3 regions of the Bacillus sp. ISL-75 genome follow, and region 3 is predicted to be linked to each of the others. Evidence: riboswitches for the same ligand, from Rfam matches in the RefSeq annotation. Region 3 holds a riboswitch; each other region holds the start of a gene.
The links. A riboswitch is a leader RNA that binds a small molecule or an ion and turns the genes downstream of it on or off. The one in region 3 is predicted to bind thiamine pyrophosphate.
Positions count from the first base shown of each region.

Region 1: linked by a shared signal. The riboswitch ahead of tenI (thiazole tautomerase TenI) and the one ahead of J7E63_RS16935 (ABC transporter substrate-binding protein) in region 3 are both predicted to bind thiamine pyrophosphate.
Region 2: linked by a shared signal. The riboswitch ahead of tenA (thiaminase II) and the one ahead of J7E63_RS16935 (ABC transporter substrate-binding protein) in region 3 are both predicted to bind thiamine pyrophosphate.

Region 1 is NZ_JAGGQX010000072.1:5,989-16,580, forward strand. It holds gene J7E63_RS25985 (nucleotidyltransferase family protein) at 1-305, opposite strand, end outside; gene J7E63_RS25990 (peptidoglycan recognition protein family protein) at 346-843, opposite strand; gene J7E63_RS25995 (protein phosphatase 2C domain-containing protein) at 859-1,671, opposite strand; gene J7E63_RS26000 (sulfite exporter TauE/SafE family protein) at 1,988-2,752, opposite strand; partial or broken gene J7E63_RS29880 (DUF5808 domain-containing protein) at 2,859-2,963, shown strand; RNA gene ffs (signal recognition particle sRNA small type) at 3,087-3,172, opposite strand; tRNA gene J7E63_RS26010 (tRNA-Asn) at 3,172-3,243, opposite strand; RNA gene ssrA (transfer-messenger RNA) at 3,311-3,673, opposite strand; tRNA gene J7E63_RS26020 (tRNA-Ser) at 3,683-3,773, opposite strand; gene J7E63_RS26025 (aldo/keto reductase) at 3,979-4,821, opposite strand; gene J7E63_RS26030 (thiazole biosynthesis adenylyltransferase ThiF) at 4,907-5,923, opposite strand; gene J7E63_RS26035 (thiazole synthase) at 5,920-6,687, opposite strand; gene thiS (sulfur carrier protein ThiS) at 6,689-6,892, opposite strand; gene thiO (glycine oxidase ThiO) at 6,903-8,042, opposite strand; gene tenI (thiazole tautomerase TenI) at 8,017-8,679, opposite strand; TPP riboswitch at 8,775-8,883, opposite strand; partial or broken gene J7E63_RS26055 (aldehyde dehydrogenase family protein) at 9,002-9,210, opposite strand; gene J7E63_RS26060 (FbpB family small basic protein) at 9,212-9,343, opposite strand; gene J7E63_RS29885 (CBO0543 family protein) at 9,633-10,097, opposite strand.
Region 2 is NZ_JAGGQX010000017.1:10,931-21,522, forward strand. It holds gene J7E63_RS07275 (polysaccharide deacetylase family protein) at 1-103, opposite strand, end outside; gene J7E63_RS07280 (GntR family transcriptional regulator) at 608-1,321, opposite strand; gene J7E63_RS07285 (LacI family DNA-binding transcriptional regulator) at 1,840-2,820, shown strand; gene rbsK (ribokinase) at 2,833-3,738, shown strand; partial or broken gene J7E63_RS07295 (RbsD/FucU domain-containing protein) at 3,735-3,905, shown strand; partial or broken gene tnpA (IS200/IS605 family transposase) at 4,008-4,367, shown strand; TPP riboswitch at 4,889-4,992, shown strand; gene tenA (thiaminase II) at 5,106-5,789, shown strand; gene J7E63_RS07310 (ECF transporter S component) at 5,789-6,385, shown strand; gene J7E63_RS07315 (ABC transporter ATP-binding protein) at 6,363-7,934, shown strand; gene J7E63_RS07320 (energy-coupling factor transporter transmembrane component T family protein) at 7,931-8,668, shown strand; gene J7E63_RS07325 (glycine betaine uptake BCCT transporter) at 8,756-10,282, opposite strand; gene J7E63_RS07330 (hypothetical protein) at 10,362-10,592, opposite strand, start outside.
Region 3 is NZ_JAGGQX010000038.1:216,630-227,221, forward strand. It holds gene J7E63_RS16925 (ABC transporter permease) at 1-308, opposite strand, end outside; gene J7E63_RS16930 (thiamine-binding protein) at 305-598, opposite strand; gene J7E63_RS16935 (ABC transporter substrate-binding protein) at 612-1,607, opposite strand; TPP riboswitch at 1,754-1,863, opposite strand; gene eat (ethanolamine permease) at 2,182-3,585, opposite strand; gene mdh (malate dehydrogenase) at 3,724-4,668, opposite strand; gene J7E63_RS16950 (BMC domain-containing protein) at 4,694-5,047, opposite strand; gene J7E63_RS16955 (EutN/CcmL family microcompartment protein) at 5,051-5,326, opposite strand; partial or broken gene pduL (phosphate propanoyltransferase) at 5,569-6,198, opposite strand; gene J7E63_RS16965 (BMC domain-containing protein) at 6,218-6,511, opposite strand; gene J7E63_RS16970 (aldehyde dehydrogenase family protein) at 6,527-8,050, opposite strand; gene eutL (ethanolamine utilization microcompartment protein EutL) at 8,129-8,782, opposite strand; gene eutC (ethanolamine ammonia-lyase subunit EutC) at 8,798-9,769, opposite strand; gene J7E63_RS16985 (ethanolamine ammonia-lyase subunit EutB) at 9,782-10,592, opposite strand, start outside.

The DNA.
Region 1 (10,592 bases), on a different contig from region 3:
GTTATAAAGAAGCTTGATTCAGTTACTTCGTTACAGCCCTTTTGAATGGAACTAAACATTCCTTGGTTAAAGTCTTCATTATGAACAAACTTGATCTGAAATGAATAGGCATTTTTATTGTTGATTTTTACCATTTCCTCTTGGATGAGTTCCGCTTGAAACCCAGCTACGACGATGACGCTGCTGCATAATCCTTCAAATTTAGATATCGTTTGCTCCAACACGGTCATTTGCCCCAGTGGCAAAGTCATTTTAAATGCATTCGCTCGGCTGGAATATCCAGCAGCTAAGACGATTGCTTCCATTTTATGTCCTCCTCTATCTATAATGTGTCTTGTTTGAACTTCACTCATTATCTTTATAATTTGGCCACTGCATCTTAATAGATTCTCTGAATTGGCCCATATTAAAGTTTTTACCTGGACAACTTTTTGTGACCCCTTTTAATTCACGATGTCCCAGAATGTGAGTAGTTGATAAATTAAATTGTTGTATTAGGAAAATGCATAGTTTACTCAATGATTTTTGCTGCTCTATTGATGGGGTATGAATATCAAAATTTCCAGCTAAACAAATACCTATTGATTTTTCATTAAATGAAGATGCGTGTGCTCCAACATGGTATCCTCTTCCTTTAATAATTTCACCATTTTCCTCAATAAAAAAATTGTATCCTATTCCACTCCATCGACGATGATCCCGATGAAACCTATGCGTCTTTTTAATATCCCAACCTATTTCTTCTGTATGGTGTACAATGATGTACATGACATCTTTTAAAGCAATAAGCGGTTCTTTAAACGATAAATTAATATCTTTAATCATTCCCGGTTCTACTTTCATGTAGACTTCTCCTCATCACATAAGCTTAATCAAGATCCCCGTCTTATCATCTGAACGAAGATTATTCCTTTTCTCATATTGTTCTAGGACACTAGAATATACTTGTAAACCGATTGTATGTATCTTTTTAAATGTTTCTTCAATTGAATAGTTTGGATGAAAAAGGCCATCTGTTATCATTAATAATGTTTTGATTTCACTGATATTTACTTGACCATGCTGAATAAAATTAAAAACTTCTTTTTTTCCATTAGCTACAGAGTAACCATATTCCTTATTAGCTAATGAACGATTAAAGATAAGCTGTTGAGTACGATCCTGATAATACTCCTCAACTGGAATTATAAGTCCCTGCTTTCTTAGTTCCTCACGCCATGCTTTCGCTCTATAACTTATACCTTTTACGGTATCCCTTGTTAAGGCTTTTATGGTTCCGTTTTGATACTCAGCAATGATCATACAATCACCAAGCTGAGCATAAGAAATCTTTCCGTCTTTTTCAATCTTTATAATTGCAGCACATGTTGACCAAAGATTTTCATATTTTTCCTGATTCACCTTGTATTTTTTCATGTGTGCTCTCAACATTCTATTAGCAGCCATGATTCCTTCAACTAATGAAAGGTTCGTTCGGTAGAGTCTAAAGAAATAATCTTTAAATATATTTGATGCTAAATATGCACCGTTCATTCCGTTTTCATCTATGAATGGCAATAATGGAGTTGCCCCATCAAAAACCCCATAGACATTTATCTTTTCATTTAATACGATTGAATCTTCACTTACACTTTTATGAGGGGCAGCACATAAAAAAGACTCAACTTTCATTGGTTGTCCACCTTCTTTTTTTCAAAATCAACAGAAAATCGATTAATTATATAAAGTCATTCTATGATTTAATGAGAAAATTTATTGTTTTTAATTTTCTGTTTCTTTAAATAATAAAAAGGCAGTTGAAAGTTCGATTCAATTGAACTTTCAACTGCCTTTTATAAATATTGGACTTTTTCAGTGTTCTCGTTGAATACAGAAATCATCTTCTCCATGTGGCATAACCTTTTTTAGAATTCCCCTTACACCGGGTACACTTTATATATATGCTGACTTTCTCTTAAAATTTCATTTTAGTTTTTCTTCGCAAATCCTAGATTAGCTTTAGTCCACTTACAAAGATCAATACAGCAACAACCGTTCTTAATGGTCTTGTCGGGACCTTAGCAGAAATGCTGCTGCCGATTAATACGCCTGGAATGGAGCCAATGAGTAAATTACCAACTAGCATATAGTTAACATTTCCATAACCAATATGAAGCAATCCTGCAACGGTTACCAAAAGAAACGCATGAGTAATATCAGTACCAACCATCTCTGAAGTCTTCATTTGATACAGATAAATCATTGCCACAGCGAATAATGAACCTGAGCCTAGAGAAGTTAATCCGACAATAAACCCAAAAAGGCAGCCAATTAAAATGGTTAGCATTTTCTTTTCTTTCAAAGGTTTTAATTGCCAACGATTCGGTCTTAATTTTTTCTCCACAAAGGTTCTGATAATGATAGCTAGTGAAACAGCTATCAGGATGTATCCGAGGGAATGCCTAATAATCTGTTCTTGATTATGGTAATAAGCTTCAAAATAATGAAGGGAACCAATCGCTACCACCGCACTAGGAATACTTCCTATCGCTAATAACTTAACCATCTGTAAATTGACTGTTTTTTGTCTCCAATGTTGAAAAAGTCCGAAGAATTTCGTAATTGAGTTATATACAAGGTCTGTACCAACAGCAATTGAAGGATTAACCCCTATTAGAATTAATACGGGGGTTAGCAGTGCTGCTCCTCCTACACCAGTTAACCCTACCAAAAAACCTACAAGTAAACCCATCAATGTAATCCCTATACTCATATGCTCACGCCCAATCAATTCCAAGTATTTATATAGGGATTATATACATTTATATGAATCTTGTAAATAACTAAATATTTATTAGATCTGAGAGTTTGTTACCGGTTATTTCAAAAGCATATTTTATTTCAATAGAAATGATCCCTCCATCTTTGTTGAAAAGAGATTCGGCGTTGGCTGGACCCTTAATTTTGGCAACTCTATCGGTTAGTTCATCGTCTTAGTACCATTAGTAACAATCATAGTGTTTCGTTTTTTATAAGGATAAATTACTTAGAAATAAAAAAAGTCACATCCGTTATTGGAGGTGACTTTTAGCGATTTTGTTTTGCCCTATGTAATAGCCCACACAATTTCACTAGTTATGGCTGCTGCGTTCCCGCCCTGACCCGTTTCCTAGCGTCTTTGTTGGACTATGACTCCGCAGGTAGGACTCGAACCTACGACCGATCGGTTAACAGCCGATAGCTCTACCACTGAGCTACTGCGGAAAAATACTAACTTCCTATTTACATGATCATCGGATGATGAATCTAATTCAAGATGTTTTTTGTTGCTTAGTGGAAATGACGGGAGTTGAACCCGTGTGCAAAGATATTGGCACTTATACTTCTACGAGTGTAGTCAGTAGAATTGATTTCACTTACTTCGTTAGCCTACTGACAGGCATTGAAGCAGCTAGTCTGGTTAGTCTCTTCCTTCATCCTCAGACGTTGGAATTCGGCGTAGTCCACTTAACATGAGTCCCTTACCCTACCACATGGACGATGGAGAGAGGAACCGCTATCGTCTGTTATTAGGCAGCGAAAGCGAAGTTGTTGTTTTGTTTGCCAGTTATTAGGCTTTATCGTTTTAACGAGGACGATTCCCTCGACTCGCCATATAAGCTCAAACTATCCCTGTCGATACTATGACATCCCCATAATATAATGGCAGAGAAGAAGGGATTTGAACCCTCGCGCCGGTTACCCGACCTACACCCTTAGCAGGGGCGCCTCTTCAGCCACTTGAGTACTTCTCTGTAATAAAAGCTTACGCGTTAGTTCCGTTAAGAACTTACAAGAGAAATATATCATGTCTACCAAATGGATGATAGCTGTAAAATTTGGTAGTTCAAAAGTCCCGGTTATATCATTAAAACTTTATGGTTAACTTATATTAGAATATTTGCATTAAAACAAATAAGGCCTCTCTTATGATTGGATGAGGCCGCAAGTTCATTTGGTTTAAAATTCTTCGTATTCTGCAGGATCTTGGTTGTTGATTCTGCCGTCAGAGCGAGTTAATCCTGATATGATACTCATTTCTATTTCATCTAGGGAGAAGTCAAAAATAGATATATTTTCAAGCTGCCTTGCAGGAGATGATGATTTAGGAATGGCAATCGCCCCAAGTTGATAGTGCCAACGTAAAATAATTTGTGAAATAGACTTGTTATGATGATCGGCAATCTGTTGAATGGCATCATTTTGTAAAACTTTATTTGCTCGAGCTATTGGGCTCCAGGATTCCGTTGCAATGTTATTTTCTTCATGCCATTTTCTTTGTGGTGCTTGATTGAATAATGGGTGTAATTCGATTTGGTTAAGGCTAGGTTTCACACCTGTTTCTTTTTCTAAACGCTCTATATGTTCAGGTAAGAAATTACAGACGCCGATCGAACGAATAAGCCCCCATTTTTTAGCATCAATTAATGCTTCCCAAGCTTCCACGTATATGTCCTGTTTAGGATTTGGCCAATGAATGAGATATAAATCATAATAATCTAGATTTGCCCGAAATAACGATTCTTGAATGGTCGCAACCGCCCTGCCATAGGTTTGATAGCGACCGGGCAATTTCGATGTAATTTTTAATTTTTCTCTTGGAACTGAACTGCGTCTAACAGCCTCACCAACCGTGCCTTCGTTTTCATAGTTATAAGCAGAATCTATTAGTCTATACCCCATATCAATTGCGCTTAAGATGGAATGAACACCATCATTCCCTCTTAGCTTATATGTACCCAAACCGATCACTGGCAAAGTAAGCCCATCATTAAGTGTAATTTCTGGAATTGATTTATCCACCACTAATCACTCCTTTCCATAATAATTAAGCATAGCATAATTTTGGTAACATTTCATGGAAAGACTTCATCGCAAGTGGTTGTCATTACCCTAAGTATCGATGGTATAGTGCCTTTGCTTCGGAAATATCCTTGGTTCCGTGGACTAACACCCTTCCGTCTTTAAAAATGACTAATCGGTGCGGATCCACTGTATAAGATAATAGATACGGATTTCGCTGTACTGTTCCCCCTTGATTGGCCAATAATTTTTCTAACGCTACTAAGTCACGCAAGGCGGGAAGCGCAGGACGTATCTGAACAGAATCTCTTCCACAGAGGACAGCTGTCTTGGTTTGATTTTCAAAAGCTAAATAGGGGAAGGATCGTTCTTTCCCACAGGTTGGACAATCTTCTTTTTTCAATTTATCTACCTGGATCGTACTATGTTGATTTTTCCACAAGTCAAAAGACACGAGTTTGTTCCGCAGCGAATCCGCATCCCCGACCAAAATTTTCAAGGCTTCACTTATTTGATACGCAACGACCATGTTCACAGCTGGACTTATAATTCCAGCTGTGTCACAGGTTAATCCGCCTAGCGGAACGGTTTCAAGTAAACAAGAAAGGCAAGGTGTTTTTTCTGGAATAATCGTGTAGGATATTCCGTAGCTTCCCACGCATGCCCCATAAATCCAAGGGATGCCCACCTTTTGTGCTACATCATTCATGATCATTCTTGTTTCGAAATTATCGGTTGCATCAATCATCAGATCCACATTTTGAGCCCAGTCAAGAAGCTCGGTGACGGAGGCATCACCAATGATTGCTTCAATCAGCACCGAAGAGTTAATCGCTGTTAAGCGGTTTTGGGCTGCGATGACTTTGGGAATTCGGTTTTTGGCATCTTCTTCAGCATAGAGCTGCTGTCGCTGTAAATTCGACCATTCGACATAATCACGATCCACAATGGTTAGTTTCCCTACTCCAGCACGGACAAGTGCCTCGGCACTTCCTGAACCGAGTGCTCCCATTCCGATGATGAGTACATGTTTCGTAGAAATTAGCTGCTGCCCGTCTTTCCCAATCGGTGAAAATAGTTCTTGTCGTGAGTAACGATTCACCCGATACTCATTCCTTCCTTGGGACTGCTTGCTGTCGCATATCTCTTTTTCTCGATTCGGCCGGCTTCAAAGCCTAATCGTCCCGCTTCGATCGCTAAACTCATGGCTCGAGCCATTTTGACGGGATCGTTTGCTGCTGAAACAGCCGTATTTAATAACACCCCATCAGCTCCTAATTCCATTGCCAATGCTGCATCAGCTGGGGAGCCAATACCAGCATCCACAATCACAGGTACGACAGCTTGCTCGATAATAAAGCCTAGGTTAACAGGATTGATGATCCCTTGACCGGAACCAATTGGCGAGGCCCCTGGCATGACCGCATGACAGCCCACTTCTTGGAGCTTTCGAGCTAAAACCACGTCATCGGATGTATAGGGGAGGACAATAAATCCTTCTTTCACTAATTCTTCCGTTGCTTTAAGGGTTTCAATCGGGTCAGGAAGCAAGGTATGATCGCAGCCAATCACTTCCACTTTAATCATATCGCATAGTCCTGAAGCTTTCGCTAGTTTTGCGATCCGGACCGCCTCTGCGGCTGTTTTTGCTCCAGCAGTATTAGGCAGAAGCTTATATTTTTGAGTGTCGAGCTGTTCTAAAAAATTGGGCTGGCTTGGTTCAAAAATATTCATACGTCTCACCGCAAACGTGAGGATTTCAGCTTTCGACACTTCCACTGCTGCCTTTTGGATTTCAAAGCTTGGATACTTTCCCGTACCAAGTAACAAACGAGATTGAAAGGATAATGAACCTATTTTTAACATGTCAACCGCCTCCTACAAAATGGACTATTTCGATTCGATCTTTATCTGATATTCTCGTACTTTGGTGCTCTAACCTGGTTAATATTTCACCGTTTACTTCCACAACAACGACCTTATCTTGGATGTCATAATGATTGAGAACATCTGAAACAGATACGATATGGTCTGGTAATTGGATCCACTCGCCATTTACTACTACCTCCATGGTTTTCCTCCTAACTAACCGTTTCTTTGTGCCGTTCTAGGTGAAAAGCAGAGAGTAGTTCCTGATCTAGTAATCTACCTGACACTAGGTCCGCAACTAGTTCCCCTGTAATCGGGCTTAATAAAATCCCATTTCGAAAATGGCCTGCTGCCACGAACAACCCACGCCAGCTTGGATGTTCGCCCATATATGGGATTCCATCGCCTGTCTGCGGTCTGACTCCAGCCCATACCCGCTCCCATGCTGCCTCCTTAATCTGTGGAACTAATTGAGTCGCTCTTTCAATCAATGTAGCAATCCCCTCAGGAGTTACCTTAGTATCAAAGGTATTTTCAATCACAGTCGCACCTATATAAATTTCCCCATTTCGTTTGGGTACTAAATAACAACGTTTGTCGGAGAAAATGGTCGCGTTGATGATCGGCTTTTCTGTTCTAATCGAAAAGCATTCTCCTTTAACCGGATACACAGGAATATCGATTCCTGATTCTTGCATTAATTTCGCCGCCCAAGCTCCAGTGGCAACAACCACCTGTTCACAATGGATGACGCCCTTGCTGGTGGTTACCCCTTTAACTTGACCGTTTTCATAGACAAAAGACAGAACCTCCGTCTCTTCATATATTTTGGCACCAAAATGTTCCGCGGACTTTACAAAGGCTTGTGTTAACTTTGCTGGTTGCACATGCCCATCCTGAGGGAGATACATCCCTCCAGCTACACTTGGTGAAAGAGATGGTTCCAGCACACAAACTTCCGTTGCATCGAGCCAGGTTATTGTTGGATCCCATTTTTTTTGGAAGGTGACTTGTTTTTTTACTTCAATCGCTATTTCTTCGGTTTCGGCAATTTTCACCATTCCTTTATTCACATACTCAATATCAATTCCCGTATATTCAAATAACTCACTTGCGAGCGTTGAAAACATCGCTTGACTTTTTAAAGCTAGCTGGAATAAAGGACCGTCTTGTTCAAGCTCTGCTTGTGCTGCTAACATTCCGGCAGCCGCACTGGACGCTTGGCAAGCGACTCGTTCCTTCTCAATTATGACGACTTTTCTTCCCCTTTTTGCGAGCTGATAGGCAATCGAGGACCCGATAATTCCTCCTCCGATAATGGCCACATCAAATGAATTTTCCACTTTGTTCATCTCCATTTAATACATTTAGGTAAGCCTTAACTGCTGCTAATGGATCGTGAGCATCTAAAACTCCTGACATGACTGCGATCCCTTTTGACCCTGCTTGAAGTACCTGCCCCGTATTTTCAGGTGTGATCCCGCCGATGGCTATTACCGGGATGTCTAATTGGGTGAGCCTTGCTAATTCCTCTAGTCCTTTTGGGGTCTTACCCGGTTTTGATTGTGAAGGAAAGACATGGCCATATAGCACGTAATCAGCACCATTCTCTTTTGCTTGTTGTCCTTCCTCGTAGGAGTGGATGGAGTTCCCGAGCAAAAGCTGAGGAAAATTTTCTTTCACAAGCGCTGCATCTAAACTATGGAAGGCTAATTGAACTCCTCTAGCCCTTGTAACGTAGGCAACATCGACTCGGTCATTAATGATAATCTTTGATAGTGGGATGTTTTCATTTGTTAACCGTTGGACGGCTTGGAAAAGTTCCTTGGCTGTTTTTTGTTTTTCCCGCAAATGAATCGCGGTTATATATGGATGAATTTCGCTTACAATTTCACATAACTGTTCGATTGGCATTCTCCCATTGGAGATAATATGTAACTCTTTATCTTTTACACTAGTTGAAATACCCGTTCCCCCTTTTAAGCAGATTCCGAAGTTCGAAGGCCTAAAGTGAAAAACAAAAAACCACTTTCTTTAGGTAAGAAAGTGGTCGAAAATTCGAAATAGAAACATACGTTCTTCAAATATCCCGTTTTCCACTTCCCTACGCTGGTATTACCCAGATCAGGTTCATAGAGTCCCGAAGTAGTACTTCAATCTCAGCCCTTTAAAAAGGCACCTCTAGCGGAATTGCGTCATTTATTTAATTGTCATGTAATGATTTCCCTGCATGGATAATGTTAACACTTCAGGCAGAAATGTCAAATGTTTTTCTTTTTCAAAATTGAACGTGCATACTTGTCTGTTAGATTGCTGAAGTAAATTTACTTTTTATCGCCCCTTCAACTGCTAAATCAATGTCGGCATCATCAAATATATAAATGGTGCATGACCTCCCATCTCCATTGAAACACACTTAAGTGTATCTGCAGATTGTTTCACAAGTACCTTACCTACCTCTGTTGAACCGGTAAAAGTAATTTTTCGAACAGCTTCGCTTGCCATAAAAAAACTAGCTATATTAAGCTAGCTTTTTAACCTCATGGCGTTTTTCTATACGCTTTTCAATTTTTTCGATTGCTTGTTTATCTTTAAGTAATTCTTGCTTATTCTCTTTTATTAACTCTTCAAATGATTTTTTATGCTTACGCATTATAACACTCTTTTCTTTTTTAGATCGGTCTATTATAACATATCTGAATAATAAAACAATTCTGTTAGTTAAAAATAATAGAAAAATTAATTAGAATATTATTTTTCCTAATTAATTACCGACTAGCATAATTATATAAATTAAAGATGAATATATAATACACCCGCAAATTAACCCATAATATTCTACTTTCTTATTGAACAAACCTGCCATTTAACTGATTAAAGACCAAGAAAAATGGACTGTTGAAACAGTCCATCATTGTTCAATTCTTGCGCCCTATTCTTCCTTAAATATATCTTTCATTCCTGTTTATCAATTGCATAAGGAAACGGATGAACATCATTAGAAGGAAGGTGCTTATAAATGTGTATATCCATGTCCATGTATGGTATTTAATTAATTCGGTATATCTTTCAAAAAAAAACTCAATTATCGTTAAAACAGTGGTGTACAAAATACATTGTAGAACAATGTTGAGATATCTTGAACGATAAGTCGTTTGATAAAAGTAAATACAAACAACTGGAAATAGAAGATTTTCATAAAGAAGGCTGGAACTAAAATAGTTACTTAAAAATCTCACTGGATATTCGAGCATTTTCTCTTCTACAACAAGAACACCAAAAAACGTTGAAAAACAAGAGGCCACTGAAAAAATTAAAATCCAATTTTTGATTGGTGGTTTTCTTAAACTAGAAAACAATAGGGTTATCCCGATTATGAGCAGTGACCACAATATTATTCTTTCCATAGATAAAATAGTCCCCTATCTTTACTTTGCTTATCAATGAGTATAACCAAAGTAAAGATAAAAGATTTTATCATTTGCATAAAACCCATTAAAAAAAATGCTTTCCGGAAAAGCGCCCGATTGATGCTTCTACTAATTCTTTAGCAATTCCCTTTACCCAATAAGAATCGTTACTAAGGAAATTATGTATTACTTCAATATCCAAAAAACTTTTATTGGTACTTATAGTAAATCCATCATTGTTTGTCCAATCCAAGCGGTCTACACATCCAGGAAAAATTGAAGCAAGTATAGGAAAAAAGAAACACAGGAACTTGCTGTTATGGTCGATACATTCAGACCTCTGTATTCGTGAAAAAGGCACATGAGTTAGTATGAGCAGCTGGCTATCAAAATAAATTCAATAATAGTTTAATTACTGTAACAATAATTAAAATACAAAACAAAAAGTCTTAATCCCTATAATTGGAGGAATTAAGACTTTTATTTCATTAT
Region 2 (10,592 bases), on a different contig from region 3:
GGAAAAACCCCATGAAAAAACCAAGTGTACTTGCAACCGCTCCTGCATTTCCTGTAACGGGTGCAAATAATGATCTAACAATCCACCTAAAAACACGATTCACTTTGACTCCTCCTATAGGTGTAGTGTTGAAAAATGTATCATTCTATTGTAATAGATTGATTTTATACAGTTGAATTTGTAAAAAATGTTACCTGAAAGTTATCCTACAATCTCGCGGGCGGATTTTTCGACAAAAAATGACCATCTTCAAACACTTAGATAATCATTTAAAGATTTTGGGGGTAGGTGGATAAAGTTTTTTTAATTTTAAATGGCAATTGAGGAGGATTTTGTGTAAATGTAAAAACCTCATTTAGATATGTTGCGGAGAAGTATCATTAATAGGTGCAGTTTTCACATTAATTTCCCTGAACCATTTCATTTAAAAGTTAAAGCTTGAATCCAGGTCCCATTCGGACAGGGTCAGGCTAAAAACGAGGTTTTTATGTTGTAAAGAAAAGCTGAAATATACTAAGCCATTGAATTGGCTATATATATTTCAGCTTAAATTAATTAAGAAATTATTATATTTTTTTTCTGATTTTTTTGAGTTTATCAGATTTTTTCATCCTTTTGAAAGCATCTGTTGGGACATATATAAGTCTTCAACTTTCTCTTGAACATCATCAAAGTTTTCATGTAACGACTTAATCATGAGCTCTCGATCTTTTGCTTTGATCGCATCAATATACAGTTGATGATTATTGATGATCCGTGTAAAGTCTTCATACTTTTCTTTAAAACGACTGCGCATGGATAGAACAATCAAGCTTTCCATCACAGGCTTTAAATTTTCCCAGATCATCAGGATGTAGGAATGATTGATCGACCGAATAATTGTTTCGTGGAATAGGACATCCTGATAGGAAAACTCATCAGCATCTCGGTATTTTATGGCAATTTTCATCATTTCTAGTATTTTATTAAGTTCCATTACTAATTCATTCGTGTCCATCCTTACTAGCCGTTCAAACACAAACGTTTCAATGAGTAAACGTACATCATAAATTTCTGCATATTCTTTTTCTGTTAAACCTATGACAACCGCACCCATTCTTTCTAATCGGATGATATTTTCAGATGCAAGTATTCTTAACGCTTCACGAATGGGTGAGCGGCTCACACCAAAATCGGCAGCTAATTTATTTTCAGATAGGATAGCACCGCTTACAATCATGCCCGAAATAATACGCATTCTAAGCTCGGATGTTACACGATCACCAGCTGAAGCTTTTGAAAGCCATTTTTCAGGATAAAGAAATTCCTTTGATTCAGCCATAAAATTCACCTTCTCTTAAGGAGTATACTTGTATACAAGCATTATAATATAACATTTTAATAATGCAAGCGCTTTTTTTCGGTGACACAGGCACCGCCCGATATTTGTCGAAAGTAATTGGTGTTCAGATTGGCAAGACAATAAGGAAGGGAATCTATCGTTCTATTTACTTGAAAAACTTAATAATTAAATTATTGTAAAATAATTAATAAGAAAAGTATTGACTTCAAATATAATAGCCCCTAAAATAAACTTGTAAATGCAAGCGATTACAAAAAGGTTGCTCGATATTTTTTTGACCAGTGTGTAACGGGTTACACAAATTTAGATTACAGTATGGTTACCAACCTTTTTTTACAAGTATGTGTAACGGGTTACATGAAATGGGACCACCTTTTTTTTACTAGAGTGTGTAACGGGTTACACAAAATGGTTTCCACCTCTTTTTTTACAGGAATATGTAACGGGTTACATAAAATAAATGAGAAATTTTTCATTAAAGGAAGTGAGTGAACAGCATGAGCACGATTAAGGATGTAGCAGCTATAGCAAACGTGTCTGTTGCCACTGTTTCTAGAGTTTTAAATAATAAAGGATATATCAACGAGGAAACCAGAAAGAAGGTTCTGCTCGCTATTTCTGAATTAAATTACGTGCCGAATGAGGTGGCCAGAAGTCTTTTTAAGAAACAGTCGAAGACGATTGCCCTGATTGTTCCAGATATTAAGAACCCGTTCTTTCCTGAAGTGGCAAGAGCGATCGAAGATGTGATGAGCAGTCAGGAATATACATTGATCCTCTGTAATTCGGATGGGCAAGTGGAAAAGGAAATCATGTATTTGGATGTCATGAAGCAGAAATATGTGGATGGAATTATTATTGTCACGAGTACATTGACGCCTAAGCATATTAAAAATAAAGACATCCCAATCGTGGCGTTAGACAGGCCAATCAGTAGTGATCTCCCCTCCGTTTCCGTTAACAATTTGGAAGGCGCAAGGCAAGCGGTTCAGTATTTGAAGAAGATTGGCTGCAAAAAGATTGCCCATATTCGCGGTCCGCACGACATTAGTAATGCGGATGAACGGTATAAAGGCTACTTAGCTGAGGTGGAGAACGAACCGTGGTTTCATCCAGATTTAGTGGTGGATGGAAATTATCATGTGGAGCAGACAACAGAGGCGGCCACGAGGTTACTGATTACGAATCCTGATATTGATGGGATCTTTGCAGGGAACGACTATATGGCAGTTGGCGTCTTAAAGGCGGCCAGAAAGCTGGGGATTCGGGTACCAGACGATCTCTCGTTAATCGGTTTTGATGGGATCCAGCTGAGCCAATTAACCAGTCCTGAAATCACGACGATGGCTCAGCCAATTTATGAATTGGGCTCTACAGCCGGTGAGCTGTTGCTAAAACTGATTGAAGGAAAGACCGTTCCAAAGCTTGATCATCTGTTTGAAGTTTCATTAATGAAAGGCCAATCTACAAGGGCTTAGGAGTGATAACATTTGAAAAATAGAAAAATAACTGTCATCGGCAGTATCAATATGGATTTAGTGACGAGTACCCATCGAGTACCGATCCTTGGGGAAACGTTGATGGGGGAATCCTTTCATACGATTCCTGGAGGAAAGGGCGCTAATCAGGCCGTGGCCGCTGCAAGATTAGGCGCGGATGTGACGATGATTGGCTGTGTCGGCCAGGATTTATTTGGCCAGGACTTATTGAAGCATTTGAAAGAGCAGGGTGTCAATGTAGACAATGTGGAACCGGTTACAGATACCTCGACAGGAATCGCCGCGATTACCATCTCGAATGGAGAGAATCAGATTATTGTAATTCCAGGTGCGAATTATCATGTGACGCCTGCGTTTGTTGCATCGTTTGAGGAAGTGATTGCAAAAAGTGATATCTTGTTGCTGCAGCTCGAAATACCACTTGAAAGTGTCGAAAAAGCAGTCGAGCTTGCCCACAAGCATCAGGTAAAGGTTGTCTTGAATCCTGCACCGATTCAGCCGCTTTCGGAGGAATTGCTAGAAAAGGTCGATTATCTTACTCCGAATGAGTATGAACAACAATTACTCTTTGATTCGGTCGAATGGACGGAGCAAGAGCGGCAAGCGATGCTAAAGAAATGTATTATTACCAGAGGTTCAAAGGGGATTACTTTTTTTCAAGAGGAAAAAGTGGAGATTCCTAGTTTTAAAGTAGATGTTGTGGATACGACGGGTGCAGGGGATTCCTTTAATGGTGGATTCGCGTATTCAATCAGTCAAGAGGCGTCTTTGGCGGAGGCCTGCCAGTTTGCGACGGCGGTTGCGGCCCTTTCGGTTACCAAGCTTGGAGCCCAAGGCGGCATGCCGACGATGGAAGAGGTTCAGACGTTTTTACGGGAAAGGAAGGAAGAATTATGAAGAAAAACGGCATATTAAATAGTCACATTTCCGAGGTCCTTTCAAGGCTTGGTCATACGGATACCATCGTGATTGCTGATTGCGGACTGCCAATCCCGGAAGAAACGATCCGAATTGACCAAAACAAACAACCGCAAGCCCCTTCATTTATGAATGGGGTTAGGTTGTTTATTTATTATATTTTTTAAGAACAAGTGTTCTTTTAAATTGGCATTAGTTGGAAATATTTGATATAATAAGGATATGAAAAGTCTAATTCAATATAAAAGAAAAGTAATAATAATGTAGTATATTCATGCAAATACAATGTGGTTTGGTGCCCTAAATATAGAAGAAGTGTATTGGTGGATGGAGTAGATGAAAGACTTAAATCTATTCTATTAGAGGTTGCAGAAGAGACAAAATCTGAAGTAATCGAAATGGAAATTATGCCAGATCATGTTCATCTACTTGTTGAATGTGATCCTCAATTTGGAATTAATAAACTAATAAGAATGATGAAAGGAAGAAGTTCTCGTTACTTATGCAGCGAATTCCCATGGTTAAAAAGTAGAATTCCTTCTCTATGGACCAATAGCTATTTTATTTCCACTGTTGGCGGAACCACGCTTGATGTTGTAAAACAGTAAATAGAAAATCAAAAAGGAGTGTAAAACCATGGCGTCATCAAAAGAAAGAACGCCCTCTTTTATCGCAACGATTCGATTAAGAACGAATGCTAAGGAAGGAAAGTTGCTTTTGATGTTATCTTAATTTTGTGCCTGTCACGCCCCGAAATTTGTCATAGATTGATAGGGTGTTAGAGGGGGAGAAGTGTTCACGCACTTCTCCTTTTTTTCTTTATTTTATGGCAAATGAGGGAGCTTGAGTGGGGAAATTTAGTTCCGGGGAGTAGTTTATCAGCGGATTTTTGGGAGATATCAGCGAATTGGGCCATTTTATCAGCGGAAGTCGAACTTTTATCAGCGTTTCTAGCGTTTTATCAGCGATTCTGTATCATTCTAGAAATTTACGACATTTTCTGGATAATAATTGGAAATACCTTCAAGTTTCTGTGCATCTATAATTCATTTGGTTTATTTTTATAATTAAGATTTTAATTGATTGACAAGATTAACCATCGAGTGTAGAGTGAAGGTTAAATTAATAGGAAGACCACTAGGGGAGCCGTTTTTTGGCTGAGACGAGAGTTATCTTGGACCCTTTGAACCTGATCTAGTTCATACTAGCGTAGGAAAGTGGAGTTCGTGTATGGATAGATATAATTATTCAGCCGCTCCATTTTTGGGGCGGTTTTTTCGTGCTTGAAAATTCAGCCGCCCCCTACTAGTGTCTTTCCATTAAAACCAATAAGGGGGCAAAATTTTATGAGTTTTTCAGCAGAGTTAAGAAAAGAAGCAGATCCTATTTTCGATGCAATTTTTGAACATCCTTTTGTGCAAGGGATAGCTAATGGGGAATTACAAAAGGAACAATTGATTCATTATGTTAAACAGGACTTTGAGTATTTGAATTCGTTTATTCGCATCTATGGTATAGCGGTTTCGAAGTGTGAGAATCGTGAAGAAATGGATATGTTTAATACGCAGATTTCTTTTATCTTAAACAGTGAAATCCATCCTCATAATAACTTTTGTCAAGTAGCTGGTGTTCCCTACGAGGAATTACAAGGATATCCGTTATCTCCCTCGGCTCTTCATTACACGCGTCATATGCTTACCGTTGCGCACGAAGGTACATTAGGGGAAATTTTAGCTGTGTTGTTGCCATGTCCGTGGACGTATTGGGAAATTGGGAAAAGATTATTAACGGAGGTCAATCCTGATCGTTCTCATCCCTTTTATGATTGGATCAGTTTTTATGGAAATCGTACCGATTCGATTACCACGAAATTTTGTGCCCGTCTTGATGAGTGGGCAAAGACAGCAACAGAGAGAGAAAAGGAAAAGATGAAGGATCATTTCTTAATCAGTTGTCAGCTGGAATATATGTTTTGGGATATGGCCTATAAACTTGAAGAATGGCCTGTGAAAATGGAGGTAGTGAAATGATGACTTGGAAAATGAAAGAAGTCGTTCTTGCTGTGATTCTAGCGGTCGCTTGTGGAGTGATCTATTTAGGATGGTCGACGCTTTGGATTCCCATTTCCGCTCTTGTCGGACCGGTGGGTGCAGGTTTTATGTTTGGAATTTGGGTGATTGCTAGTCCAATAGTGGCGTATATTATTCAAAAACCGGGAGCAGCGCTTATTGCAGAGGTTGCAGCGGCCGCAGTAGAGTTATTAACTGGAAGTCATTTTGGTTTGTCTGCCCTTTTAGTAGGTGTTTTTCAAGGGATTGGTGCAGAAATCGCATTCGCAATATTCGGATATAAACGTTATAACCTATTTACTTTAATGCTATCAGGGGCTTTTGCTGCGATTGGCAGCATGATTTATAACTTAATCGCCAACGGTTTAGGTTATTACTCGATGAAAGTATTTTTTACAACATTAGGAATTCATGTTATCAGCGGAATAATTCTCGGTGGACTGTTAGCGAAGGTCATTGTTGATGCACTTGCAAAAACAGGTGTGTTAGAACAATATGAACTGATGAAGGAAAAAAGGAAAAGGGAAAACGTCGATGGACATGTTTCTGGGATGTAAGGATCTTTCGATTCGATTTTATAATCGCTCTGAAAAAATACTCAGTCATATTACTTTATCCATCAATCAAGGCGAGAAAGTATTAATATTAGGGCCTAGTGGGAGCGGGAAATCGACGTTGATTTCCGCTCTTTCAGGTATTATCCCTGAGCATTTGGAGGCAGAGGTAAGTGGCGAAGTATTCTGCAGGAAAGATGCCGGTGTGATGTTTCAAGATCCTGATTCGCAATTTTGCATGCTTCATGTCGATGAAGAAATTGCGTTTAGTCTCGAAAACCGATCGATTCCGCGCAACGAAATGGACCCCATCATAGCTGAGTTGATGGATAAAGTAGGGCTGATGGTCGATAAGAAAACACCCATTGAAACTCTTTCAGGTGGGATGAAACAACGATTGGCGTTAGCTTGTTTACTGGCATTAGAACCAGAAGTCATCTTCTTTGATGAACCAACAGCCCAGCTAGATCCTGCAGGCCGGAATGAGATATTTGTTTTATTGAATCAATTAGCCCAAAAGACAAACCATACGATGGTATTTGTCGAACATGTCCTAGATGGCTGCATCGAATGGATGGATCGAGTCATTATCCTGAATGAGTATGGGAGTATTATCGGAGATGGTCAGCCGAAAGAAATGCTCCTGAATTTTAAAAATGAAATGAAAGAAGCGGGTATTTGGCGCCCTAAGTTGTTTCCAGAAAAGTGGGAGGAAGTGGTTCGAAATGACGCGCATCCTCTTTCTATTAAACTTGCTAATCTGAAAAAAACCAAACCGCTCAAGGATGGCGAGATTTTACTCCGCACCGAACATGTTGAAATTGGCTATGGGAAGAAGACCATCGTGAGCGATATTGATATAAAAATTCATAAAGGGGAATGGATTTCCATCGTCGGAGAAAATGGAAGCGGGAAAAGTACCTTCTTAAAAAGTCTGATCCGATTGGAGCCTATTAAAAAAGGGGAAATTTACTTTCAAGATAAGGAACTAAAAAAATGGTCCGAACGAGAATTATATGAAAAAGCAGGCTTTGTTTTTCAAAATCCAGAGCTTCAATTCATTACGGATACTGTCTTTGAGGAAGTTGCCTTTGGCGGCCGGCAACGAAATTGGCCCGAAGAGCTGATTCATACCAAAACCAACCAATTGTTAGAGGAGTTTGGATTGGAATCGCATCAAAATGCTCATCCATTTACCCTAAGTCTAGGACAAAAACGGCGGTTAAGTGTGGCGACGATGTTATTGTTTGATCAAGATTTATTATTGCTTGATGAACCAACATTCGGTCAGGATGAAAAAACAGCAAACGAACTGATTCAACGCTTAAAGGAGCGGCAGGACCAGGGAACAACGATTGTCATGGTCACCCACGATATGGATTTGGTGGATGGTTATTCTGATAAGGTCATTCTCTTTAACAAAGGAAAAGTAACTTATCAAGGGACCCCCTATGGGTTATTTTCTGATTCAAATATTTTCTGTGAAAGTGCGTTAATTCCCCCCCTCCATTACCAGTTGATGCATGCACGAAAGAAGGGTGTTTTGGTATGAAGGCTAACGATTCATTCCTAGCGACTCTCAATCCTGCTTGTAAACTGCTTTCTCATATGATCGTTATGTTTCTTCTAATGGCGATCTCTAATCCAATGGTGACTTTTTTGATCTGGTTACTTGCTGTATTGATCGGTATTTTTTTAGGCGGATGGAGAATGACTTACCTTCTGAAAAGGCTTCTGCCTTATTTAGGTTTTTTCATTCTTGTATTTTGGATGATGGCCGCGTTTGGAGAAGGGGAAGAAACGATTTGGAAATGGGCCTGGTTCCATATTACGCAAGAGAGCATGAATCATGGCTTAACAATCGGTTTGCGGATGTTAGCGTTTGTTACGTTTGGATTATTATTCACCTCTACCACAGACATCACTTTGTTCATCATGAGTTTAATTCATCAATGTAAACTTTCACCTAAATGGGCGTATGGGCTATTAGCGGGGTTCCGCTTTATCCCACTATTCCAATCTGAACTAAACCAAATGAAGACGGCTCATAAAGTCAGAGGTTACAAGCAAAAAAATAGTTGGAAAGCTTTTATGAGGTACTCTTTACCGCTGTTTACTCAAGGAATTAGAAAATCAGAACGAATGGCGATCGCAATGGAAGCGCGTGGATTTACGGGCACAAGAGACAGAACATATTATCAAACAACTAAAATAGTATCGAAAGATTGGGTCTATTTACTTTCTTTGGTAATTGTTGTATTGGGGATTATTATTTTTATGAAATGAAGTGGGAGTTAGGTGACAGCTCAGCCATAAACAAAAAATCTTCCTGATCCATAACCCAATCAGGAAGATTTTTGTTTTAATAGCCTTTTAAGAATGTTGCACACTTCTTTTATTACCTCTTTGTAAGTCGACTTCACCTTTTAAACCTTTGAGTAATGAGAAGCACATGACGATCATGATAATGGCAAAAGGTAGAGCGGCTGCGATCGAAGCAGTTTGCAATACGTTTAAACCGCCAGCTAAAAGTAATACAGCAGCCAAAGCAGATTGAATGACACCCCATGTCATTTTAATTTTATTCGAAGGATTTAATGTGCCACCTTCACTAAGCATCCCCAATACAAAGGTGGCTGTATCGGCAACAGTTATATAATAAATGGCTACGACAGCAAACCCCAAAATACTTAACAAAGAACTTAATGGAAGATAGTCAAAGAATGTAAAGATAGACAATGACACGTTTTTGGTAATATATTTTGCCAGATCATGGTTGCCTGTATTTTGAACAATTTCAAGCGCGGAGCCGCCGAATATCGACATCCAAAGACATGTTCCGAGGGTAGGAACAACCAGTACCCCAATTACAAACTCCTTAACTGTTCGTCCTTTCGAAACCCGTGCAATAAACATACCGACGAAAGGTGCCCAAGCAATCCACCATGCCCAATAAAAAAGCGTCCAGGATGCAATCCATTCCCCCTCACCAAATGGTTTTAACCTTAAACTCATATGGATAAAGTCACTGAGATAGAGCCCCGTCGTATTAAAAAGAACCTTAATAATAGTCAAGGTTGGACCGACAATCAAAATCATCAGCATAATTGCAAAAGATAGGATCATCGCAGCATTTGATAAGTATTGGATTCCTTTCTCTAAGCCTGTATTGATTGAAACGATAAAAAGAACTGTTGCGACAGCAATGACGATTAGCTGGACATATAATTCATTGGGGACACCAAATATGTCATGCATTCCTGCCGTAACCTGCATGGCACCAAGGCCTAAAGATGTTGCAATACCGAAGACTGTTGCAAAGATTGACAGGATATCAATTGTTTTTCCTATCGGTCCGTAAATTCTATCGCCCAGTATGGGATGGAAGGCCGAACTGATGGCCGCCGGCAGCCTTTTGTTATATTGAAAAAAGGCAAGGGCTAAACCGATAACGGTGTAAATGGCCCAAGGGTCGAGGCCCCAATGAAAAAATGTATATTTCATTGCTGTATTGGCTGCGTCTATAGTATATGCTTTCCCGTAAGGAGGGGTGGTGTAGTGGGTTACGGGTTCGGCAACACTCCAGTAGACAATTCCGATTCCCATCCCCGCTCCAAACAACATGGCGAGCCAAGAGGCCGTGTTAAAATCAGGCTTGTCTGTTTTCTTGCCCAGTCGTATATCACCATATTTAGAGAACAGTAAATAGATTGAAAAGATGACAAAGAACAAAGTGGCACCAAGATAAACCCATCCAAGGTAATCAATCGAGCCGTTATAAATGGTATTGGTGACTTTGGCGAGATTATCTGTAAAAAAGACTCCCCAAACAATAAAAATGAGGGTAAGTAATAATGAGATAATAAAAACACTGTTTCCCTGAAAAATTTTGCGATCCATAGAAACCTCCTAGTATAGTTGAGTGCATGTTAAATAGGTTTTCATGTTGTAAGAACGTGTTTCATTGTAAAAGGGAAAATCACTTATCGAGGAGATTATAAAGAAATTCCCATTTATCCGTGTTCATCAACTCATCCTGGGATATCTCTAGACCGCCTCCAAGATAAACAGTTTGGTCTTTGATTGCGACTACCATCGCTTCAAACAATGCATCACTATCTCTCTTTTTGAATATGTCCCCTAAAGATGGTAATATTCCGCTAGTGGGGATCATTGTGTCGGGCCCCATTTCCTTCAAGTTGTCTGCTTC
Region 3 (10,592 bases):
GGAACATTTTGCGATAAAATCAATAATGGATAGAAAGAATCCCTTAAAACAGGCACCAGATGGAATAAAACGGCGACCGCCAGTCCAATGAATGCTCCAACTACAAATCCAAATAGTGAAATTTTAACCGTTGAAAACACATCTGGATAAAAATCACGCCAACCGGCAATGGCCTCTGTGAAAATCTTTGATGGCGGCGGAAGAAGCCATTCCGGCACTTCTGCTATTTTAACGACAATCTCCCAAATGACAAACAAAAGGAGGAGAACCAAAATCGGTCTCCACCCTTTTACAAGATTCTTCCTCATGATCGATATTTCTCCGTTAAGTCATCCATGGAAATACCTGTTGGCTGATAAAGGATTTTTACTTGAGAAATGACATTTTTGCTTCCCATTTCAATCATTCGTTCATTCATTTTTGAAATCACAGTAAATAATTCGTGCAGTTCGCCTTCCATGGTTGTTTCTAACGGGTGTACCTCATATTTCACACCAGATTCAGCAATGACTTTAATGGCTTCATCAACGTATGGAATGACGTCTTCTCCATCCTTTGTTTTCGGTATGATTTGAATGCTGATTAATGAATTCGCCATGTTTTACTACCCCCTAGTATTTTGGTAAAAATTCATTTGTAAATGCTTTTTTCGCATCTAGTTTCTTGTCGAGAAGCTTATTATCATACATCCATTGGGCATAATTTTCCCAAACCTCTTGCTTTTGAATTCCCCATTCCTTTGCATCATCCTGATATTTTGGAGACAACCATTCTTGACTCTTCTTTACAAGCTTTGGATCTAAATCCGGTGCTGCTTTAATCAGGATATCTGCCGCTTGATCAGGGTTTTTAATGGCAAATTCATACCCCTTGGCAGCGGCATTTACGAACGCCTTAACCGTTTCAGGGTCCTCTTTGATCATTTTCTCGTTTGTTTCTAAAACAGGTGTATAGTAGTCCAGTTTGTCAGAGTAATCTGTTAAGTAAACCATATTAATTTTTTCATTACGAAGCTCTGCTTCTACACCAGTCCACCCATAGTAAATCCAAGCGAAATCGATGTCTCGTTTCACAGCCGTAAAAAAGTCCGTATCACCCATGTTCACGATTTTCACCTTATTGGCATCGGCGTTTTCCTTTTTCATGAGAGAAGTGATGACAGATTTTTCGACTGGCGAGCCCCATCCACCATATGTTTTTCCTTGAAAATCTTTCGGAGATTGAATCTGTTTGCCAGCTGGTGAAGCGAATCCTGATGTATTGTGTTGAATCACTGCAGCGATCGATACGAGTGGTACCCCTTGAATACGTGCCTGGGTAATCGCTTCTTGGTAGCCAACACCAAACTGCGCCTTGCCAGAAGCTACAAGTTGGTCAGCACCGGTCTCACCCGGCATGATAATATCCACATCCAAGCCTTCTTTTTTAAAGAATCCTTTTTCTTTTGCTACATATAATCCAGTATGATTGGTATTTGGCGTCCAATCCAGTACAATCGAGACCTTTTTAAGCGGCTGTTTTTTTTCTTTTGCGTTTTCTGTTTCTTTTTTGCTGCTGCATCCAGTCACTAAAAGGACTGAAAGGACTAGTACTAGCCATTTCTTCATGTAGAATCCCCCATATGTAAAATAAAATCGAAAGTGAAACAAATGAAAGAGAGTGAAACCTAAGTGTTGGTTAGAAGGCAAAAACTTGCTTAAACAAAATAAAGCACCCAGGTAAAGAAACCTGAGTGCATATCAGCAAACAATTAATTGTTTAAGAATATGTTCCCTCCGCCGGTATCAACCAGATCAGGTTCCAAGGGTCATCGTCTCACGGACTAAATCTCAACCGGCACCACCGGTTCCCCCACATTACTCGTATTCCACTTCATATCCTACTATTATATCAGTCAAGGCAGACAATGCCAACTGCTTTTATCTATTTATGCTTGTTAACAAATACTTCCTATCATGAAACATCCAGTTCTCATCTTCTGTTGGCACGTAAACAGAGGTTAATTCACCTGCACGAAATAACTTTGCTAGTTAACCTACGGTGTTACGAGTAAGGAGCTAGTTTCGTTCATGATAACTTATACGAACAGGGGCATTATTTGAGGATCCGTCTATATCCAATCATTTCAACTAATACAAAAAAGATGCCCCACCCCAATGGAACATCTTTTTCTATTGAACGTTATCCTATTTTCTCATCTGTCCCTGTTTCTCCAGAAGTCACATCCTCAATTAAAACAAACTCCTCCGACATTGGACGAAGTTTCTTGGATCCTACTAAGAAATAGTAGACAATCGCCACACCAAAAATCGTCAGAATCACACCCGCCAAAGGCAGCTCCACTCCAAACAATGGAAGAGTTGTCGTTAACACACTGTATTTTACCACGCAGAAGAAAGAGAAAACACCCAATACTAATGCAATCGCCGGTACCACAGGATAGCTTACCTTAAATGGTCTTTCCAAATTCGGCTCCTTTTTCCGCAGCACAAACAACGAAACCATACTTAAGCAGTACATCGTAATCGCACCAAAAACGGATAGGATAATCAATGCATTTGCAAAGTTTGCTGAGCCTGCTGCGATCACTCCAATCGCTCCTGGAACAATCAAGCCCCAATGCGGCACCCCGCGTTTCGAAAGATTAGACAAAAACTTAGGCAGGTATCCTGCACGAGCCAGGGCAAACGTTTGACGGGAATAACCAATAATAATACCGTGCAAGCTGGCAATTAAACCAAATAAACCGATAATGGCAACTGATTTTGGAATAAAGCTGCCTTCTCCATAAATACTTTCCAATGCCTGTGGAAGTGGATAATCCGCCGGTTTACCGGTACCGCCGCCAAGTCCTGCCGTTACGACTAAGGTTAAAATCGTTGCCACACCAAGCGTTAAAATACCGGAAATAAAGCCTTTTGGAATATCCTTCTTCGGGTCGCGCACCTCTTCTGCTGCCATCGCTCCCCCTTCAATCGCAAGGAAGAACCAAATGGCAAATGGAATCGCTGCCAAAACACCGGACCAGCCATGACTAAAAGCCATATCATTAAATATATTGGATGATTGAACATGAGGTAAACCGGCCACATAATAAATCGAGAGACCGATCAGTGCCAATACCGTTGCCACTAACTCAATGATAGCGGCACCTTTTACGCCAATTAGGTTGACCAAAATAAATAAAATAAACATTCCGACCGTTGCATAAACGGGATTAATACTTGGGATTAAGAAATTGATATACGCTCCAACAGAAACCGCAATCGCTGGAGGGGCAAATACGAATTCCAGTAAACAGGCTAAACCTGTTATAAAGCCCATAAACGGCCCCATTGCCTTTCGAGCGTAGGCAGACGGTCCGCCGGCATGAGGGATGGAAGTTGAAAGCTCTGAATAACTAAAAATAAAGGTCGTATAAAAGACAATAATAATCAGTGCGGCAATGCCGAGGCCAATGGTGCCGCCTGATTCAAAACCATAGTTCCAGCCAAAATATTGGCCGGATATGACCATCCCTACAGCAATACCCCAGAGATGAATTGGTTTAAGCGCTTTTTGTAAATGGTTGTTTCCCTGCTCCATATACCCTTCCCCTTTCAAAGTTAATCTCCTGGAAATATTAAAGTAAAACCATATCCCATACACGACTATTTCCAAAACTAGGTGTTACTAGTTTAATATAGAATTGTAGAAGGATTCACAGGATATATTATCCAAATATTATCGTGTCTTCAAAATCGACATAACATTCCGAACAGATTGGGCTGATTGATCAAGGGCTGTTTTTTCTTCTGGGGTTAACGCAATTTCAATTACCGTTTCAATCCCATCGCCGCCAAGGACCGTTGGAACCCCTAGATATAAATCCTGATAGCCATATTCCCCTTCCAGATAGGCAATACATGGCAAGATTCGTTTTTTGTCTTTTAATATGGCTTCAGCCATTTGGACCATCGAAGCTGCCGGGGCGTAGTAGGCACTGCCTTGACCTAGCAAACTGACAATCTCGCCGCCGCCTTTACGCGTTCTTTCCACAATCGCTTCAATTCGGTGAGGCGGGAGAATTTTATCAAGCGGGATTCCGCCGGCATAAGAGAATCGAACCAATGGGACCATATCATCACCATGCCCGCCAAGGACAAAACCCGAAATATCTTCCACTGACACATTCAATTCCTGTGCAACAAAAGTGTTGAAACGCGCAGTATCTAAGACTCCGGACTGACCGATAATCCTATTTTTAGGAAACCCTGTTGTTTTATAGCAAACATAGGTCATCGCATCAACAGGATTACTTAAAACGATAATGTAGCTATTCGGCGCATATTTTTTAATATTTTCAGAGACTTGCTCGATAATTTTTGCATTGGTAGAAACCAAATCATCCCGGCTCATCCCTGGTTTCCGCGGCAGCCCTGCAGTGATTAACACCAAATCAGCATCCTGTATATCCGCATAATCTGAGGTACCCGTTATATTTGCATTAAAGCCTTGGACAGGGCTTGCTTCTAGCATATCCAGTGCCTTCCCTTTGGTCGGATCGTTTTGAGACGGGATATCAACCAGAATGACATCTCCTAATTCTTTTTGCGCAATCATCAGCGCCGCTGTTGCACCAGTAAATCCTGCACCAATCACTGCAATTTTTTTACGTTTGAAAACCATATTTCTTCCTCCATTCTTTTAAAAATTATTCTGTTTGTGCTGGAGGCTCATCTTGTTTTGCCCTTTGACCTCTTTTTGCAGGTTTTGGTTTCTCCTCGCCCTTTTTCGGCGTCTGTGCCAACATTTGCCCTACTTCCTCATCCGGACGCGGGATCACATGTGCGGTTACCAGCACCCCGACACTTTGAGCAGCATACTTGCCAGCATCGACCGCTGCCTGGACAGCCCCGACATCTCCTTCTACTAAAATCGAAACGAGTCCGGCGTCCACTTTTTCTTTTTTAACTAAACGTACATCCGCTGCTTTAACCATTGCATCTGCGGCAACGATCGAGGCAATCAGCCCTCTAGTTTCAATCATTCCTAAGGCTTTTGACATCATTTAAGCACCTCCTTCTACATCAATAGAATCGATAATTCCGATAATGACAGCATCAATCGGCATTCTATGGTCACCGATAATATTTGCCGCCGCACTTCCCGTTGTAACCATCACTTTATCTCCGACTCCTGCACCAATCCGATCCACCGCAATAAACGGTGAAAGGATAGGCGCCCCGGATGGAAGCTCCGGCTGGACAAATAAATATTTTAATCCTATTAGATTCTCTTCCTTCCTTGTCGCCCATACATTTCCTATCACCGTTCCAACTAACAAAAAATCATCCCCTTAAACTAATCCATAACCTGGATGCTTTTTTTCAACTCTCTTGCAGCATCTCGTGCCAATGGAGTCACGATTGTGCCTTTTCGAACCAATATCATCTCGTACTGACATGCCTGCACATCTCTTTTGGTTAAGAGATTTTTTTGAAAATGAACTTCTTTTGGTTCGTTTTGTTCAAGTGATACCTGATTGGTCACAGGCTGGGGTTTTACGAAAGGCTCCCCATCCTTAACAATGAATCCAGCCTGACCGCTTGTAATGAACCCGGCATTAGCTTCATCGGTATCGATATGCATCTCAAGCTGATATCTCGGTGAAACCCTTATAAGTACTTTTTCAAACGAAACCGGGCGTTCCCCTTCTGTTCGGATTCGTACATACTCGCCGTTTTCAACGCCAAAATAAGCGGCATCCTCAGGGTGCATATGAATATGAGCCTGGGCAATGATCAGTCCTTCATTTTTGAAAATACTTCCTTTGGGCCCTGCCAGAGTAATCGGTGCAGAACCAGCAATATTGCCAGATTCCCTTAGCGGCGGTTTCAACCCAAGCTTTACTGCATCTGTTCTGCTGACTTCCACTTGTGTTAAAGAACGAGCCGGACCGAGGATTCGCACTTTTTCAATGCTTCCTCTTGGTCCGACAATGAACACCGTTTCATTAGCCGCAAATTGACCGGGCTGAGACAAGTCCGCTTTTTTCGTTAACTCATACCCTTTGCCAAAAAGCGTTTCTAAATCAGCTTGACTTAAGTGGCAATGGTGTGCAGAGACAGCCATCGGGATTGTATTGGGTCTGAAGTCCTTTTTTACCAATTGCTGAATCACTTCTTCAACAACCATTCGAATGGCTAGTTCATTCATCTTATTGGCTCCTTACTTCTTACACTTCCACTTCTAATTTTGGTAAAATGCTCTCCAATTCGTTGTGCGGACGTGGGATGACATGAACAGATAATAGTTCACCAACACGTTCTGCTGCTGCCGCACCTGCTTCAGTTGCTGCTTTAACCGCACCTACATCTCCGCGGACAAGAACCGTTACAAGCCCGCCGCCAACATGTACTTTACCGACTAAATGTACGTTTGCTGCCTTTACCATTGCATCTGCTGCTTCTACGGATGCTACCAAACCTTTTGTTTCCACCATTCCTAATGCTGTTAATTCTCTAGCCATTGTAAATTCCTCCTATTAATTCATTTGATATTTTTTTAATACTTGATTTACCAATTCAGAAATGACCTGCGAATCTAGCTGGCCCGATACATTCACATTGCTTAAAACCTGATTCACAATCTCGTCTACATAGTTGCTGGCACCCCATTGTGGAGCAGGACTTTTGCTGGATGGTTTTGGAACGTTAACCTCTTTTGTTCCATAGGCCATTCTTTTGATATTGATTAAATGGCGGGCCGTTAGATTGTCTGAAGTAATATTACCGCCAAATGATCCACAGCCAAGTGTCAGCGATGGCATCAATTCCGTTGTGGCTCCAACCGCACCAATGGAAGAAAGAGTATTCACCATCAGTCGTGATACTGGCATGAATAGCGCAAATTCACGGGCTACATTGTCATCATTGGTGTGAAGGGATAAGCTATGTCCCATCCCGCCTAAATTTAAGATTTTCACACACAGCTCTTTTGCACTTTCATAGCTTTCAGCTGTATAAATCGGAAAGATCGGCGAAAGTTTTTCAATGGAAAAAGGAACGTCCTTCCCTATCCGCGTTTCTTCCGCAATTAAAATCGTTGTGTCGGCTGGAACGGAAATACCCGCCAATTCCGCAATCTTGACAGCACTTTGACCAACAATTGCCGGATTCAGCTTTCCTGGCAATGGTGAAATCACCTTTTCTAGAAGTGATTTCTCCTGCTCATTTAAGAAATAGGCACCATTATTTTTAAGCTCCCTTACGGCCATTTCTTTGACATTCTGGTCAACCACAATGGCTTGTTCCGTTGCACAAATCGTGCCGTTATCAAACGTTTTGCTTTGAACAATCATTTTGACCGCTTTTTCGATATTGGCGGTTTTTTCGATATAGACGGGCACGTTTCCAGGACCGACACCATATGCAGGCTTACCTGAACTGTAGGCAGCACGGACTAAATCTTTTCCGCCAGTTGCTAAAATCAAATTAATATCACGATGGTGCATTAATTCAGTGGTTGCTGCCATTGTTGGTTTTGAGATCCAGCCAATAATTCCGTCCGGCGCTCCCGCATCAACGGCTGCCTCCAAACAAATCTTTAAAGCGGCGACTGAGCATTTCACTGCCCGTGGGTGCGGACTAAATACGATTCCATTTCTTGTTTTTAGTGCGATTAATGCTTTAAAAATCGCACTCGAAGTTGGATTTGTCGTTGGAATGATCCCGGCAATCACCCCAAAAGGTGAGGCGACTTCGACTATTTTCTTTGTACGGTCCTCGTTAATGATTCCAACTGTCTTCTCGTTTTTAATAGATTCATAGACAGTATGTGAACCGACGTCATTTTTCATTTTTTTATGTTCGACTACACCCATTCCGGTTTCTTCGACCGCCATCTGGGCTAATTCAAGTGATTTGGCAGCAGCCGCTTCGGCAGCCCGTTTCACAATTTTGTCGACTTGTTCTTGGGAAAACGCCAAGTACTTTTGCTGTGCTTCTTTAGCTTTCTGAACTGCATCCCGCATTTCCTGAATGGATTGTAAATCTAAATCAAATGGCAACAGGGACACTCCTTTCTCTCTTGTTTTTTGTGTAAATAATTACACGTATGCAGCATTATCCGCCAATTAAATAGGAATCTAATACTGTCGTGGATTTCTCGCAATCTCGATAATCACAGCACGAAAAGCATCCGCTGCCGCCTGGCATGCCGATTGCGACCCAGTCAATAGCCCACCTCCAAAGTTTGTTTCCGAAGGCGGTCCAAAAAACTTAACCAGCTCTACATCCGCAGCCTTTAACGCCGAATCCATTCCATACACCGCTTCAAGCGGCGGAGCAATCAAATAGGCTAGTGCTTCTCCTTGATTAATCCCTGCCTCAGCTGATAGATAAGAACCGGTTCTTGCCACGACATGGGCATACAATGCATGGCTTTTTTCCTCATTGATTGCCTCAAAATACGCTTCATTTTCTGCGGTTTGAATCACCGCATCTATCCCGCTTTTCACTTCATCTGGACTTGGACCGGCCAACACGCCGATCATTTCACCAGACAATGGCCCTGATGCATGCGCAGAACCTGCGTAGAAGGACTTTGCATAGACAACATCAACATCTGCGCGTTTCGTTGCTTCATCAAGAGCTGTATAGCCGACATCGTCAATCGTTGAGGTAAAAATCGCTAAACTCCGTTGATGGGGTTTTAACTGAAACTGAGCTGCTAAGGCAGGGTCAACGTTTGGAATAATCCGAACAGCCAAGATATTTGCATGAATTCGTTCTAATGCCATTTATTAACCCTCCCCTTATTGCTCTTTTTGTACCAGCGAAACACCGCTGGCTTCATATTTTAATATTTTTTGCACGATCGTTCCGATATAGGCGCCGGCCTCCACCGGTGGAATGCCGCCCTTATGAATATTGGAGATGACCATCCGGTCGGCCTCAATGGTGCCGTGGCGTGGTTCGTAGCAGAGATACGCACTTAATGATTCCGCACTCACGAGACCTGGACGTTCACCAATCAAGTAAACAATCACTTTCGGTTTTAGGATCTCCCCAACATCATCCATTGCCGCCACCCGGCCTTTTTCGATAAAAAATGGTGTTCCGACATCGAGCCCTAAGCTTTGAAGCGATTGATTAAGAGATAAATAGACATCCTCTAAATTTTCCTCGACCGCTTTCGAACTTAAGCCGTCAGAAACAATAATTTGAACCGTCGGAGACTTTTTACATTTTTGATCAATTAATTGTTTTGCCTCATCAGAGAGCTTTCGGCCGAAGTCAGGACGGCGGACATAGACCTCTTTGTCGGTAACCTTCGTGTTAACTTTTAATAAGGATAAGCTTTCAAGTATTTTCGGATCGACATCACCATAAACGGCATCGACTGCTGCCGCATGGTCAAAGCGAAACTTCAGCCAAGTGTCCGTTTTGGGCCTTAATCCCGCACGGCCGACGCCAATTCTTGCCGGTGTTTTGCTAATTAAAAGATCCAGCTCTTCCTTATTAATCGGATTTTCAAGTCCTACAGGCGGCTTTGGTTCAAGAAGTTTTTCTTTTTCATGAGCTGACTCCAGGCAGCCCGGACTTTGATTGCACTCTGTTTCAACATGATTCGTCCGGTGGCTCCAAAATTTCACTTCCACTTTTGCCGATGTATCATCGTTCGCCTTTTTCTTAACTTCTTCCACCGCCGCACCGCCTTCAGCGGTCTTCGTCTGCAATTTTTCAACCACCATTTTCGTGATTTGTTCCACTAACTCAGGATTCACTCCTTACACCTCCTATCGCGAAAAAATCGTCGGGTCACCTGCATATTTACTTAATTTCCCGTTTTCAAAAATCCCCATTTTCTCCAGCCATGCTTCAAATGATGGTGCCGGCCGTTTATTCAGCGTCTGTCTTAATGTCGCAACATCGTGATAACTTAAGCTCTGGTAATTGAGCATACAATCATCACCCATTGGCGCAGCGATAATAAAATTCACCCCTGCCGCGGAAAGCAGCACGCCAAGATCTTCAATGTCGTTCTGGTCTGCTTTAATATGGTTCGTATAGCAAATATCAACGCCCATTGGAATGCCATGCATTTTTCCCATAAAATGATCTTCAAGACCGGCTCGAATCACTTGTTTGTTGTTGTACAAGTACTCTGGTCCGATAAAGCCGACTACCGTATTGACAATATACGGGTCATAGTAGCGGGCAAAGCCATAATTCCGGGATTCCATTGTCAATTGGTCGATATCATAATGAGCTTCGGCGGATAATTCCGAGCCTTGACCTGTCTCAAAATACAAACGTTGTGGACCAGTTCCTGTACCGTATACTTTCGCCATTTCATTGGCTTCCTCCAAGAGGGAAGCGGTAATCCCGAAAGAACGATTCGCCGCTTCGGTTCCGGCAATACTCTGGAAAATCATATCTGCCGGCGCCCCCTGCTGGACCGCTTTCATTTGAGCTGTCACATGGGCAAGCACACAGTTTTGCGTTGGAATTTCCCATTTTTGAATAAAGTCATGTGTCGCATGCAATAACCGTTTTACACTTTCAACGGAGTCATCTACCGGGTTTATTCCAATTACTGCATCTCCA